DNA from 2 places in the Streptomyces sp. NPDC050617 genome. Region 1 is predicted to be linked to the other one. Evidence: predicted binding sites of a transcription regulator. Region 1 holds the regulator's gene; the other holds the start of a gene.
What was found. The regulator HrcA, encoded in region 1, represses chaperone genes, less so after heat shock. The targets are predictions, from matches to a motif close to TTNGCACTCNGNNNNNCNGAGTGCNAA.
Positions count from the first base shown of each region.

Region 2: groL (chaperonin GroEL) is a predicted target of HrcA. The motif match lies at 1,990-2,016, and genes of this name have one in related genera.

Region 1 is NZ_JBFAIS010000025.1:42,429-46,975, forward strand. Features, by position in the region: gene AB0I49_RS28240 (nitronate monooxygenase) at 1-431, opposite strand, end outside; gene dnaJ (molecular chaperone DnaJ) at 687-1,826, opposite strand; gene hrcA (heat-inducible transcriptional repressor HrcA) at 1,827-2,843, opposite strand; gene AB0I49_RS28255 (MBL fold metallo-hydrolase) at 3,244-3,963, shown strand; gene AB0I49_RS28260 (DUF3097 domain-containing protein) at 3,998-4,547, shown strand, end outside.
Region 2 is NZ_JBFAIS010000005.1:165,900-170,446, forward strand. Features, by position in the region: gene thrC (threonine synthase) at 1-757, shown strand, start outside; gene AB0I49_RS09335 (MoaD/ThiS family protein) at 802-1,080, shown strand; gene AB0I49_RS09340 (cold-shock protein) at 1,536-1,739, shown strand; gene groL (chaperonin GroEL) at 2,175-3,800, shown strand; gene AB0I49_RS09350 (TetR/AcrR family transcriptional regulator) at 3,913-4,515, opposite strand.

The sequences.
Region 1 (4,547 bases):
ACCCTGGCGAAGGTCTCGAAGACCGCGCGCGAGGGGCAGCCGAACGTGAAGGAGACGGCCGGCACCGGGTCGTCGGCGAGGATCGCGAGCTTGGCGTCGTACGCGTCGTCCGTGCCGCAGTCCGTGTCGCCGAGCGGCGTCTCGTACCACGCGGCCTCGCCCGCCAGCTGCTCGCGGTAGACCTCGACCGCCGCCGGGTCCGCCACGGAGGGCTGCGGCATGAAGAGGTTCACGCCGAAGGGCCGGTCGGTCAGACTGCGGATCTGCTTGATCTCCTCGTACATCGCTTCCGGCGTCTTGTAGCCGGCGGCGAGGAAGCCGAGCCCGCCCGCTTCGCTCACGGCGGCGGCCAGCGCGGGAGTGGAAGCGCCGCCCGCCATGGGGGCCTGCACGATCGGGTATCGGTAAAGATCGGTCAGAGCACAGGGCATGACCACATAGTGTCACGCCCTCCACGATGATTCGTCATCGGCGGGTTTGCCCGCCATGGCCCGACCACTGCCCGGCCAGGGCCTGGATATGGCCCGAATACTGCCCATCTGCTGCCCACCCGCTGCCCGGCGACGGCGCATCCGCCGTGTAGGCCAGCGCCCGTGCCGCGTGCGGTCCGCGCCCGGCCACCACGGCCGACGGCCGTCAGGCGATGATGATCCCCTGACGGCCGCTGAGCTGACATTCCACCCGGCCTACCGGCCGTTGAAAGCGTCCTTCAACCGCGAGAACAGCCCCTGCTGCCCCGGCTTGAACTCGCCCGTCGGCCGCTCCTCGCCCCGCAGCTTCGCGAGCTGGCGCAGCAGATCCTCCTGCTGCGGGTCCAGCTTGCTGGGCGTCAGCACCTCGACGTGCACGATGAGGTCGCCGCGCCCGCCGCCCCGCAGATGCGTGACGCCGCGCTGGTGCAGCGGGATCGACTGGCCGGACTGGGTGCCGGGCCGGATGTCGACCTCCTCCATCCCGTCGAGCGTCTCCAGCGGCACCTTCGTGCCGAGGGAGGCCGCGGTCATCGGGATGGTGACCGTGCAGTGCAGATCGTCGCCGCGCCGCTGGAAGACCGGGTGCGGGTTCTCGTGGATCTCCACGTACAGGTCGCCGGCCGGGCCGCCGCCGGGGCCGACCTCGCCCTCGCCCGCGAGCTGGATGCGGGTGCCCTTGTCGACGCCTGCCGGGATCTTGACCGTGAGCGTACGGCGGGACCGTACGCGCCCGTCGCCCGCGCACTCCGGGCACGGGGTCGGCACCACGGTGCCGAAGCCCTGGCACTGCGGGCACGGCCGCGAGGTCATGACCTGGCCGAGGAAGGACCGGGTGACCTGCGAGACCTCGCCGCGGCCGCGGCACATGTCGCAGGTCTGCGCGGACGTGCCGGGGGCCGCACCCTCGCCGCTGCAGGTCGCGCAGACGATCGCCGTATCGACCTGGATGTCCTTCGTGGTGCCGAACGCGGCCTCGTCCAGGTCGATGTCGAGCCGGATCATGGCGTCCTGGCCGCGTCGGGTGCGCGACCGCGGGCCACGCTGCGACGACTGCCCGAAGAAGGCGTCCATGATGTCGGAGAAGTTGCCGAAGCCCGCGCCGAAGCCGCCGGCTCCGCCGGCGCCGCCCGCGGACTGCGAGAGCGGGTCGCCGCCGAGGTCGTAGACCTGCTTCTTCTGCGGGTCCGACAGCACCTCGTAAGCGGCGTTGATCTCCTTGAACCGCTCCTGGGTCTTCGGATCCGGGTTCACATCCGGGTGAAGCTCGCGCGCCAGTCTCCGGAAAGCCTTCTTGATCTCGTCCTGCGAGGCGTCCCGTCGTACGCCGAGGACCGCGTAGTAGTCCGTGGCCACTTACGACTCCGCCAGGATCTGTCCGACGTAACGTGCCACTGCGCGTACCGCTCCCATCGTTCCGGGGTAGTCCATGCGGGTCGGTCCGACCACGCCGAGTTTGGCGACTGCCTCGTCGCCCGAACCGTAGCCGACGGCGACCACCGATGTGGACGTCAGCCCTTCATGAGCATTCTCATGCCCGATGCGTACGGTCATGCCGGAATCCTTGGCCTCGCCCAGCAGCTTGAGGAGCACGACCTGCTCCTCCAGCGCCTCCAGCACCGGCCGGATCACCAACGGGAAATCATGCCCGAATCGAGTCAGGTTGGAGGTGCCGCCGATCATCAGCCGCTCCTCGGTCTCCTCGACCAGGGTCTCCAGCAGAGTCGCCAGCACCGTCGAAACGGTTCCTCTGTCCTCCGCCTCGAAGGACTCCGGGAGGTCCTGCACCAGCTGCGGCACATCCGCGAACCGGCGTCCCACCACCCGGCTGTTGAGCCGCGCCCGCAGATCCGCGAGCGCCGCCTCGCCCACCGGCGACGGGCAGTCGACCATACGCTGTTCGACCCGCCCGGTGTCCGTGATCAGCACGAGCATGACGCGGGCCGGGGCCAGCGAGAGCAACTCCACATGGCGCACGGTGGAACGCGTCAGCGACGGGTACTGCACGACGGCGACCTGCCGGGTCAGCTGCGCGAGCAGCCGGACCGTGCGCCCCACCACGTCGTCGAGGTCGACGGCGCCGTCCATGAAGTTCTGGATGGCCCGCCGCTCCGGCGTCGACAGCGGCTTGACGCCCGCCAGCTTGTCCACGAAGAGCCGGTATCCCTTGTCGGTCGGGATGCGGCCCGCGCTCGTGTGGGGCTGGGCGATGAAGCCCTCGTCCTCGAGCGCCGCCATGTCGTTGCGCACCGTGGCCGGGGATACGCCCAGCTGATGCCGCTCCGTGAGCGCCTTGGAGCCGACCGGCTCCTCCGTGCCCACATAGTCCTGGACGATGGCGCGCAGCACTTCAAGCCTGCGTTCGTTCAGCATCGCGCACACCTCCCGTCCAGCCGTCCACCGGGGACTTTCCCCTGTCTCTCACTCGGCGCCCACTTGGCACTCCATGGTCACGAGTGCCAGCCACTCTCAGCCAGTGTACGGCCGGGTGCCACGACCAGGGCAAGGGCGGGCCCGTCGGCGGGACGGGTCCGACGGGCAACCGTATCGCGCTCTCGCCAGACCCTGTCGGCAAACTCCCGTCGTCCGCCGGAGGCGGGCCCCGCAGGGGGCACCTCCCAGCGGTAGCTGGGGGAGTCTGGTGCGTGCTCTCGCAAGGCGGAGGGTCATCCCTGTACTGGGCGTACCGGGATGATCCCGACAACGCGGCGAGAGTGCGTGCCAGGCGTCGCGGGGCAGACGGGAGTTTGCCGACAGGGTCTAGCGTCTGGGTATGGAGAGCCGTTGGGAAGAGGCGCACTGGGAAACGCTCGCGCCGGGGGTCGTGCGGCGCAGGCTGCCGGGCTGGGACTGCACGGTGGGGGCCGTGCTCGGCGATACGGGCGTGCTGGTCGTCGACACCGGGTCGACGCTGCTGGAGGGCGCGGACATCCGCCGCGAGGTGCGGCGGCTCTTCGGCCGTCCCGTGACGCATATCGCTCTGACGCATCCGCACTTCGATCATGTGCTGGGGACGGCGGCGTTCGCCGGGGTGCAGGTGTACGGCGCGGTCGGGCTCGACGATCACCTCGCGGGCGCGAAGGACGCGCTGCGGCAGGACGCGGTACGGCACGGAGTGGACCCCTCCGCCGCCGCGGAGGCCGCCGATCTGCTCGTACGCCCGCATCACACCGTCACCGGCGAGCTGGCCCTCGACCTCGGCGGGCGGCAGGCGCTGCTCGCCAACGTCGGCCCGGGGCACACCGCGCACGACCTGGCGGTGTGCGTGACGGGCCCGCCGGAGATCGTCTTCTGCGGCGATCTGGTCGAGGAGTCCGGCGAACCGCAGGCCGGGCCGGACGCCCTGCCCCGGCTGTGGCCGGCCGCGCTCGACCGGCTGCTGGCGCTCGGCGGCGATGACGCGGTGTACGTGCCCGGTCACGGACGCGTGGTGGACGCCCGTTTCGTCCGTGATCAACGCGACGCTCTGGCGGCCCGCTTCGGCGTGTCGTGACGCGCGCCCCGTCCCGTTTTCTATCGTCTGGCGGATGCGCAGCAGAGAGTACGGCCCCGACCTGACGCCCCCGTGGAAGAAGACCGCGCCCGCCCCCGAGGTGCCGGCCGACCCCGACCTCGTCGTCGAGGAGGTCGGGACGGGCTTCTGCGGCGCGGTGATCCGGTGCGAGAAGACGGCCCAGGGGCCGACGGTGACGCTGGAGGACCGGTTCGGCAAGCACCGGGTCTTCCCGATGGAGCCGCGCGGGTTCCTGCTGGAGGGCCGCGTCGTCACGCTCGTACGGCCGCGGCAGCAGGCCGCGCGGGGCCCGGCCCGTACCGCCTCCGGGTCGGTGGCCGTCCCCGGCGCGCGGGCGCGGGTGGCCCGCGCGGGCCGCATCTACGTCGAGGGCCGCCACGACGCGGAGCTGGTCGAACGCGTCTGGGGCGACGACCTGCGCATCGAGGGCGTCGTCGTCGAGTACCTGGAGGGGATCGACGATCTTCCGTCCATCGTCCGCGACTTCGCCCCCGCGCCGGATGCCCGGCTCGGCGTGCTCGTCGACCACCTGGTGCCGGGCTCCAAGGAGTCCCGCATCGCGG
Region 2 (4,547 bases), on a different contig from region 1:
GCAGGGCAAGGTCGTCATGGCCGCGGTCTACGGCGGCGAGCTCGTCGGCATCGAGGGCAACTACGACGACGTCAACCGGTTCTGCTCCGAGCTCATCGGCGACCCGGCGGGCGAGGGCTGGGGCTTCGTCAACGTCAACCTGCGCCCGTACTACGGCGAGGGCTCCAAGACGCTCGCGTACGAGATCTGCGAGCAGCTCGGCTGGCGGCTCCCGGACCAGATCGTCATCCCGATCGCGTCCGGCTCCCAGCTCACGAAGATCGACAAGGGGCTCAAGGAGCTGATCCGGCTCGGGCTGGTCGAGGACCGCCCGTACAAGATCTTCGGCGCCCAGGCCGAGGGGTGCTCGCCGGTCTCGACGGCCTTCAAGGCGGGCCACGACGTCGTACGGCCGCAGAAGCCGAACACCATCGCCAAGTCGCTCGCCATCGGCAACCCGGCGGACGGCCCGTACGTGCTCGACATCGCCCGGCGCACCGGCGGCGCGGTCGAGGACGTCAACGACGCGCAGGTGGTGGACGCGATCAAGCTGCTGGCCCGTACGGAGGGCGTCTTCGCGGAGACCGCGGGCGGCGTGACGGTCGGCGTCACCAAGAAGCTGATCGAGAACGGGCTGCTCGACCCGGCCCTGACCACGGTCGTCCTGAACACCGGCGACGGCCTCAAGACGCTGGACGCGGTGGCGCCGACCACCGGGCCCACGGCGACGATCCGCCCCAGCCTGGACGCGTTCCGCGCCGCGGGACTGGCCGGCTGACCGCGCCCCCAGGCCCACTCCGTCCACCACCGAAGGGAACCGTCATGAGCGTAAACGTCCGTATTCCTACCATTCTCCGTACGTACACCGACGGCCGGGCCGAGGTGCCGGCGGAGGGTGCGACCGTCGCCGAGGTCATCGACTCCCTGGAGCGGAACCACCCGGGCATCGCCGCGCGCGTGCTCGACGACGCCGGCAAGCTGCGCCGCTTCGTGAACGTCTACGTCAACGACGACGACGCGCGCTTCGAGGGCGGCCTCCAGGCGCCGACGCCGGACGGCGCGGGCATTTCGATCATCCCGGCGGTCGCCGGCGGCTGCTGAGGTCGCCCGCGGCTTCTCGCGCCCTTCCCGCCACTCTTCCCGCATCGCCCCCGCTTTACTCCCGCATCGTCCCCGAATCGCCCCGGCCGGAAACGGACGGGGCGATTCCGTCTGTTGAATGGCGATACAGTTGAGGACGATCCCCCTCCGGCGTCAGTGCCGAACGCATATGAGAACCCGTCAAGTTACGTGCAAAGACTGTGTGCGAATTGTCGGTTTGGTTGCGTTATGCCCGGACCGACTTGCCCCGGATTGCTGGGAATCCTCCGCAAAGCGCCCGTCGGCCACCGCCGGAATTCTCGTCCGATTGACCTGTTGCAGACGGCATCCGTGCAGATACATTCAGCCGCGGTCGACGCGTTCCGGCGCACACCCCCACCTGTCAGGGGGTGAGGTCTGACCCAGGGTCCGCGAAGTGCGGTCCTGCGCAAGGGCCAGTAATAGGGGAGTTAGGCATGGCTCAGGGCACCGTCAAATGGTTCAACGCGGAGAAGGGGTACGGCTTCATCGCGGTCGACGGTGGTGCGGATGTATTCGTCCACTACAGCGCGATTCAGATGGACGGCTACCGCACCCTCGAGGAGGGTCAGCGAGTCGAGTTCGAGATCTCGCAGGGCCAGAAGGGGCCGCAGGCGGACATGGTCAAGCTCGCCGTCTGATCTCGGCGCGATCGACCACCGGCTCACTCACACGCGGGGCCCGTACCTTCCGGGGTACGGGCCCTTCGTGCGCCCGGAAACCGGGCCGCGCCCCGGTCGGGGTCCGGACGGCGTCCCGGTCGGGGTCCCGGTCGGGGTCCGGGCCGTGCCCCGGCCGGGGTCCGGGCGCGCCCCCGGCGGCCTCCCGATCGCGCCTCCGGGTAATGCGAAGCCGCTTGCACTCAAGGGGGGCGAGTGCTAATCATTGGGCTTAGCACTCTCCCAGTGAGAGTGACAGAACTTGGATCGGGCCGGTGAGGTCCGCACCCTGGTGGGGCAAGGAACCACAAGGGCTGCAGGCCGTCCGTCGCGGGCGCCAGCGTGATCCGGAGAAAGCCTCCCCCAAGCTCTCAGGGAGCCGGGGGGACCCCCTTCTGTCCGGGAGGACCACTTCACATGGCCAAGATCATCGCGTTCGACGAGGAGGCACGGCGCGGCCTCGAGCGCGGCATGAACCAGCTCGCCGACGCCGTCAAGGTGACCCTGGGCCCCAAGGGTCGCAACGTCGTCCTCGAGAAGAAGTGGGGCGCCCCCACGATCACCAACGATGGTGTCTCCATCGCCAAGGAGATCGAGCTCGAGGACCCGTACGAGAAGATCGGCGCCGAGCTGGTCAAGGAGGTCGCGAAGAAGACGGACGACGTCGCCGGTGACGGCACGACGACCGCGACCGTCCTGGCGCAGGCGCTGGTCCGCGAGGGCCTGCGCAACGTAGCCGCCGGCGCCAACCCGATGGCCCTCAAGCGCGGCATCGAGAAGGCCGTCGAGGCCGTCTCCGCCGCCCTGCTGGAGCAGGCCAAGGACGTGGAGACCAAGGAGCAGATCGCTTCGACCGCCTCCATCTCCGCCGCCGACACCCAGATCGGCGAGCTGATCGCCGAGGCCATGGACAAGGTCGGCAAGGAAGGCGTCATCACGGTCGAGGAGTCGCAGACCTTCGGCCTGGAGCTTGAGCTCACCGAAGGCATGCGCTTCGACAAGGGCTACATCTCCGCCTACTTCGCCACCGACATGGAGCGTATGGAGGCGTCGCTCGACGACCCGTACATCCTGATCGTCAACTCCAAGATCGGCAACGTGAAGGACCTCCTTCCGCTGCTGGAGAAGGTCATGCAGTCGGGCAAGCCGCTGCTGATCATCGCGGAGGATGTCGAGGGCGAGGCGCTGTCCACGCTCGTCGTCAACAAGATCCGCGGCACCTTCAAGTCCGTCGCCGTCAAGGCCCCGGGCTTCGGTGACCGCCGCAAGGCCATGCTCGGCGACATCGCCATCCTCACCGGTGGCACCGTCATCTCCGAGGAGGTCGGCCTCAAGCTGGAGAACGCCGGTCTCGACCTGCTCGGCCGCGCCCGCAAGGTCGTCATCACCAAGGACGAGACGACCATCGTCGACGGCGCCGGCGAGAGCGACCAGGTCCAGGGCCGCGTCAACCAGATCCGCGCCGAGATCGAGAACTCGGACAGCGACTACGACCGCGAGAAGCTGCAGGAGCGCCTGGCAAAGCTCGCCGGCGGTGTCGCGGTCATCAAGGCCGGCGCCGCGACCGAGGTGGAGCTCAAGGAGCGCAAGCACCGCATCGAGGACGCCGTTCGCAACGCGAAGGCGGCCGTCGAGGAGGGCATCGTCGCCGGCGGCGGCGTGGCCCTGCTCCAGACCGTCTCGGTCTTCGAGAAGCTCGACCTTGAGGGCGACGAGGCCACCGGTGCCGCCGCTGTGAAGCTGGCCCTGGAGGCCCCGCTGAAGCAGATCTCCGTCAACGCCGGCCTTGAGGGCGGCGTCGTCGTGGAGAAGGTGCGCAACCTGACGCCGGGTCACGGTCTCAACGCCGCGACTGGCGAGTACATCGACCTGGTCGCCGCGGGCATCATCGACCCGGCCAAGGTCACGCGTTCCGCGCTGCAGAACGCCGCCTCCATCGCGGCGCTCTTCCTCACCACCGAGGCCGTCATCGCCGACAAGCCGGAGAAGGCGGGCGCTGCCCCGGCCGGCGGCGGCATGCCGGGCGGTGACATGGACTTCTGATCCTCTTGAGGATCAGCTGCCCATAGCTGTACGGACCGAGGGCGGCACCCCCATCGCGGGGGTGCCGCCCTCGGGCGTTTCGGTGTCTCCGTCAGCCTGCTGCCGGCCGAAGCTACTGCCCGCTGAACAGTCGGTCGATCTGGCGGTCGAGGAGGGCGAGGGCCTGCTCGGGGGTGCGCTGGCCGAGGAGGACGCCGGTCTGGAGCCCGTCGGCGGTCGCGAGCAGGATCTCGGCTTCGGGGAGGGGGTCCAGATCGGCGGGAACCTGCCCTTCCCGCTGGCCCCAGGCGAGCAGGTCGGCGAGGAGCCTTTCGAGTTCGGGGGGCGCGTCGGCGGCGACGGCGGCGAGGTTCTCGTCCCAGAGGAAGCGGACGAAGTACGCCACGTACACGAGGTGCCGGGTCCGGCGCTCCTCGTCCAGCGGCAGCATCTCCATCAGGACCCCGCGCACCGCCCCGCGCGGGGTGTTCGCGTCGGCGAGCGCTTCGACGCGCTCCCGGCCGCGCCGCTCGGCGTCGCTGTTGAGGATCTCCAGCGCCGTGAGCAGCAGCCCGTCCCGGCTGCCGAAGTAGTACTGCACCAGCCGCACCGACACCCCGGCCTCCGCCGCCACCTGTCGCAGCGTGACGTCCTCCAGCCCGCGCCGCGCGGCCAGCCGCCAGACGGCCTCGGCGATCTGGCGGCGCCGCTGGTCGTGGTCGGCCTGTCGGGGCATGGGGGCGGTCCTCGGCTGTTCTGTGGGTGAGG